Linked DNA regions of Myxococcus guangdongensis. The protein of the gene in region 1 interacts with the protein of each later gene in a pairwise test. Links are inferred from orthologs where the notes say so. Each region holds a gene or a part of one and is shown in the gene's direction. Other genes may lie near its edges.

Region 1 (2,657 bases):
CGCGCCGGTGCGCTGGATTGAATGCGTGGAGGCGCTCAAGGCCGAGGGCGTCACGCGCGTGGTGGAGCTGGGGCCGGGCAAGGTGCTGTGCGGCCTGGTCAAGCGCATCACCAAGGACATCGAAACCTTCAACGTCGAGGACGCCGCGAGCCTGGAGAAGGTGCTCGCGGCGCTGGGGTGAGCGCATGAGCTTCAAGGACAAGGTGGTGTTGGTGACGGGTGGCTCGCGCGGCATTGGCCGGGCGTGCGCGGTGGCGTTCGCGAAGGCGGGCGCCTCCACGGTCATCATCAGCTACGCGGGCAACGAGGCCGCGGCCCAGGAGACGGTGGGTCTGCTCACCGCCGCCGGCGCCAAGGCGGAGTCGCTGCGCTTCGATGTGTCGGACACCGCCGCGTGCGCGGCCGCCATCGAGGGCATCGTCAAGAGCCACGGCCGGCTGGACGTGCTCGTCAACAACGCGGGCATGGCCGTGGACGGCCTGGTCATGCGGGTGAAGGACGACGACTGGGACAAGCAGATCGACGCCAACCTGCGCGGCCCCTTCGCCCTCATCCGGGCCGCCAGCCGGCCCATGATGAAGCAGCGCTCGGGTGCCATCGTGAACGTCACCTCCGTCGTGGGCGACATGGGCAACCCCGGCCAGTCGGCCTACTCGGCGGCCAAGGCGGGCCTCGTGGGCCTGACGAAGACGGTGGCCAAGGAGCTTTCCAGCCGGGGCATCCGGGTCAACGCCGTATCCCCCGGGTTCATCAGCACGGACATGACGGCCCATCTGAACGACGAGCTGCGCCAGAAGATGGTGGAGGGCATCCCGCTGGGGAGGCTGGGCAACCCGGAGGAGGTGGCCCAGGCCGTCCTCTTCCTCTCGGGTGACGCTTCCTCCTACATCACCGGCGAGGTCCTCAAGGTCAACGGCGGCATGTACATGTAACCCAAGGTTGGATTGCCAGCGGGCGTGGGATATACCGCGCCGGCTTTCGACAGGGCTCGGGAAGCCTTCCGGGCCTACATCTGGTTCCTGGAGGGTTCAGCATTATGTCGACGTCACCTATTGAGGCCAAGGTCAAGAACATCATCGCCGACCAGCTCGGCGTGGGAGAGGACGAGATCAAGCCCGAGTCGTCCTTCATCGAGGACCTTGGCGCCGACAGCCTCGACATCGTGGAGCTCGTGATGGCGATGGAGGAGGAGTTCGAGGTCGAAATCCCCGACGAGGAGGCCGAGAACATCAAGACCGTTGGCGACGCCATCAAGTACGTCACCGACCACAAGAAGTAGACAGCACACTGTGTGCCGGGGGGCGGGGTGACGCCGCGTTGAAGCGCGGCGTCCCCGGCGTCTCAGGCGCCACCGGAGAGGACCGTGTCACACCGTCGAGTCGTCATCACCGGTACCGGGCTCATCTCGGCACTGGGCACAGGAACCGAGAAGAACTGGCAGGCGCTGCTTGCTGGCACTTCAGGCATTTCCCTCGTCACCCGCTTCGACCCCAAGAAGATCGACACGCGAATCGCCGGCGAGGTGAGGGACTTCGAGCCGGAGAAGTTCATCGACAGGCGCGAGGTGCGCCGCATGGACCTCTACGCGCAGTACGCCATGGCCGCCGCGGCGATGGCGGTGGAGGAGTCTGGGCTGCCGGTGGGCCCGGACGTGCCGCACGGCTATGTGCCGGAGCGGGTGGGCGTCATCGTGGGCTCGGGCATCGGCGGCATCTCCTCCTTGGAGGAGCAGCACCGCAAGGGCCTGGAGAAGGGGTTCGACCGGCTGTCGCCCTTCTTCATCATCCAGATGATCGTCAACATGGCGCCGGGCCTCATCTCCATGCGCTACAACTGCAAGGGGCCCAACTGGGCTCCGGTGTCCGCCTGCGCCACCAGCGCCCACGCCATCGGCGAGGCCTGGAAGTCCATCAAGCTGGGCGAGACGGACGCGGCCATCGCCGGAGGCGCCGAGGCGGCCATCACCCCGTTGGGGCTGGGCGGCTTCTCGGTGATGAAGGCGCTGTCCACGCGCAATGACGACCCGACGGCGGCCAGCCGCCCGTTCGACAAGGACCGGGACGGGTTCGTCATGGGCGAGGGCGCGGGCATGCTGGTGCTCGAGGAGATGGAGGCCGCCAAGAAGCGCGGCGCCAAGATCCTCGCGGAGCTGGTGGGCTACGGCGCCAACTCGGACGCGTACCACGTGACGCAGCCGGCGCCGGAAGGCGAGGGCGCGGCGCGCTGCATGCGGCTGGCGCTCCAGTCGGCGGGGATGAACCCCGAGGACGTGGGCTACATCAACGCGCACGGCACCTCCACGCCCTTCAACGACGCGAACGAGACCAAGGCCATCAAGGCGGTGTTCGGCGACCACGCCCGCAAGGTGGCGGTGTCGTCGACCAAGTCCATGACGGGCCACATGCTCGGCGCGGCGGGCGGCTATGAGGGCGTGGTGAGCGCGCTGGCCTTGTCGCGCAACATCCTGCCTCCCACCATCAACCAGACGACGCCCGACCCCGAGTGCGACCTGGACTACGTGCCCAACCAGGCGCGCGAGCTCCGGGTGGACGCGGTGATGAGCAACTCGTTCGGTTTCGGCGGCACCAACGCGGTGCTGCTGTTCAAGCGCTTCCAGTAACGGGAGCGAGGAGACCCGCGTGAAAGTCATTCTCGCT
Region 2 (3,132 bases), on another replicon or contig:
AACGTGCTGCGCAAGGGCGGCGGCGCTCCGGCCACCTACGACGCCAGCCTGCTGACGCTCCCCGAGGAGCAGGCCCTGGTGCGCGAAATCATGCGCCTGCCCGAAGTCGTGCGCGACGCGGCCGAGCAGTACGAGCCCAGCCTCGTGGCCCGCCTGCTGCTCGACGTGGCCGCCGCCTTGAGCCGCTACTACACGCTCGGCAACCAGGAGCGCGACAAGCGCATCAACGTCGAAGGGAATGACGCGCTGCGTTCCGCGCGACTCGCCCTGGCGAACGCGGCGCGGGTTACGCTCGCGTCGGGTCTGACCTTGTTGGGCATTCCGACACCCGAGAACATGTAGCCCCGGGGGCTGCCTTGGAAACCGCGCTGTCGCAGTCTGCGAATCAGGGAGAGTCCTTGCTGAAGGCGGAGTTCGGCCCGATGGGTCGGGCGCTGGGCACTCGTTATCTGGAGAGCGTCCACTTCCCACCCGAGGCCGAGGACGAGCTGCGCAACCTGCACGCCAAGGGGTTCGTGGTGCACGTCATGCGCTCCACGGCGTGGGTGAACTTCCTCTACCTCACCTGGGCCATGGTGCGCCGGAGCCTGCCGCCCGTGCGGGCGGTGTCCAACCTGCGCCCGTGGTTCACCAAGCCGTGGCGCCAGACGAAGCAGGGCGGCGCCTTCCTGGAGCGCTTCGAGTACGCGCGCCAGCAGGGAGGCAGCGGTCTGGTCTTCCTGCGGCGCACGGCGCTGCTGCACGCGTCCGGGAAGGAGACCCACGAGGACCCCTTCCCCGCCCTGGTGGAGCTGGCGCGCACGTCGGACCGGCCCGTGTACCTGGTGCCCGAGCTGTTCGTCTGGGAGAAGCGCAGCGCGCGCCTCAAGCCCAACTGGGTGGACGTGGTGTTCGGCAGCCCCGAGGCGCCGGGCTTCCTGCACTCGATGCTGGCCTTCTTCCGCAACTACAAGCGCGCGCAGTTCCGCGTGGGAGAGCCCATCGACCTGCGCGCCTTCGCCGAGCAGAACCCGCAGGACTCGGTGGAGGTGCTCGCGCGCAAGGTGCGCAGCACGCTGCACGTGCACCTGGCCCGGGAGACGCGCGCGGTGTTCGGCCCGCCGGCGAAGCCGCCCGTGCGCATCATCGACGAGACGCTGAGAGACAGGCAGCTGCGCAAGGTGGTGGACGAACAGGCCGCGCAGTCCGGCCGCAAGCAGGAGAGCGTGCTGCGCGAGGCCCGCCGCAACCTGGAGGCCATCGCCGCCAAGCCCAGCCCCACGACGCTGGCCTTCGTGGCGCCCCTGCTCGACTGGGTGTTCAACCGCATCTACGACGGCATGCACGTGGACGAGGCGGGCCTGCACCGCGCGCTCAAGTCCGCCACCCGCGCGCCCATCGTCCTGTGCCCCAGTCACAAGAGCCACATGGACTACCTGGTGATGAGCTGGGTGCTGTGGAACCGCGGCTACGCGGTGCCGCTGGTGGCCGCGGGCGCCAACCTGTCCTTCTGGCCCCTGGGCAGCATCTTCCGCCGCTGCGGCGCGTTCTTCCTGCGCCGCTCGTTCAAGGGCGACAAGGTCTACGCCGCGTCCTTCAAGGCCTACGTGCGCAAGCTGGTGCACGACGGCATCCACCAGGAGTTCTTCCCCGAGGGCGGCCGCTCGCGCACGGGCAAGCTGCTCTCCCCCAAGCTGGGCATGTTCACCTGGCAGGTGGAGTCGGTGCTCGAGGGCGCGCGCAACGACCTGCTCTTCGTCCCCGTGGCCATCGACTACGAGAAGGTCGTCGAGTCGGGCAGCTACTCGAAGGAGCTGGCGGGCGGGGAGAAGAAGCCCGAGGACCTCAAGGCGCTGCTCAGCACGCCCAAGGTGCTCGCGGCGCGCTACGGCCGCATCCACCTGGGGTTCGACGAGCCGATTTCGCTCGTGGAGTTCATGAAGGAGCGCGGACTCGACCCCGACCAGCCGGTGACGGACGAGCAGAAGAAGGGCCTGGTGCGCGCGCTCGGCAACCGCGTGATGTACGGCATCAGCAAGGTGTCCACCGTGACGCCGCACGCGCTGGTGAGCACGTCGCTGCTCGCGCACCGCCGCCGGGGCCTGACGCAGCGGGAGCTGGCGGACCGCATCAGCATCCTGCGCCGCATCGCCCAGGAGGACGGCGCGCCGCAGTCTCGCGAGCTGGGCAACGCCCCCAGCAACCCCGAGACGATGGGCCCCATCCAGGACGCGATGCGGACGTTCATCGGCGACGAGATGGTGCGCACCCAGGAGGCCAAGGGTGACGTCATCTACCAGGTGGAGGACGACCGCCGCGCGGAGATGTCCTTCTACAAGAACACGCTGATGAACCTGGTGGCCGCGCGCAGCCTCGTGGCCAACGCGATGCTGGCCGCGGGCACGTCCGCCTCGTACGACGACGTGAAGGCGCGCGCGCTGTTCCTCTCGCGCCTGTTCAAGCTCGAGTTCATCTACCGGGTGAACACCACCTTCGACACCATCTTCGCGGAGACGGTGGAGCGGCTGGTGCGCATGGGCCTCGTCATGCACGAGGGCGACACGCTGAGCGTCGCGCCCGAGCCCCATGCCCAGCCGGAGCTGGAGTTCCTGGCGGACCTGCTGCGCGACTACCTGGAGGCGTACCTGCTGGCCGCGATGACGCTCAACGACGTGGCCACGGGCGTCGCCGAGGACCGCAAGGCCTTCCTCCGGATGGCCCTGGAGACGGGCCGCGCCGAGTACCACGCCGGCCGCATCACCGCCGCCGAGTCCCTGGCCAAGGTGACGCTGGAGAACGCGGTGACGTACCTGCAGGACCAGAAGCTCCTCGTCGAGGAGGACAAGAAGTTGAAGGTCGGTCCCCAGGCGACGGACGCGGACGCGCGCAAGCAGCTCGTCGAGAGCATCCGCGAGTACCTGCAGCGCTGACGTGTGGACTTCCGGGCCGCGCCGCCTCATCGAGGACGGTGCGGCCCGTCAGCGGGGCATGGGAGGATGGGTGGATGACTGCTCGCCCTGCCCTGCTTGCCCTCGTCCTCGGTGCCTCCCCGCTTCTCGGCTGTGGCTCCACGCCGAACACCCGCGAGCCGGCCTCGCGCGAGTGCGGGGCCTCCATCCACGACGTGGCCTGGCTGTCGGGCAGTTGGCGTCA

The links. The genes of interacting proteins can lie anywhere in the genome.
Region 2: the proteins of acpP (region 1) and LXT21_RS14525 interact in binary tests that used the Escherichia coli proteins (3 or more experiments, as listed by UniProt). The link is inferred for Myxococcus guangdongensis from one-to-one orthologs.

What each region holds. Positions count from the first base shown.
Region 1 is NZ_JAJVKW010000001.1:70,710-73,366, reverse strand. It holds acpP (acyl carrier protein), read left to right. Parts: upstream 1-1,036; coding sequence 1,037-1,279; downstream 1,280-2,657. Other genes in the region: rpiB (ribose 5-phosphate isomerase B), read left to right, coding at 2,640-2,657; fabF (beta-ketoacyl-ACP synthase II), read left to right, coding at 1,364-2,620; fabG (3-oxoacyl-[acyl-carrier-protein] reductase), read left to right, coding at 186-932; fabD (ACP S-malonyltransferase), read left to right, coding at 1-181. UniProt on the Escherichia coli protein: Carrier of the growing fatty acid chain in fatty acid biosynthesis.
Region 2 is NZ_JAJVKW010000004.1:280,888-284,019, reverse strand. It holds LXT21_RS14525 (1-acyl-sn-glycerol-3-phosphate acyltransferase), read left to right. Parts: upstream 1-356; coding sequence 357-2,909; downstream 2,910-3,132. Other genes in the region: LXT21_RS14520 (DUF6265 family protein), read left to right, coding at 2,984-3,132; argS (arginine--tRNA ligase), read left to right, coding at 1-342. UniProt on the Escherichia coli protein: Catalyzes the transfer of an acyl group from acyl-ACP to glycerol-3-phosphate (G3P) to form lysophosphatidic acid (LPA). This enzyme can utilize either acyl-CoA or acyl-ACP as the fatty acyl donor.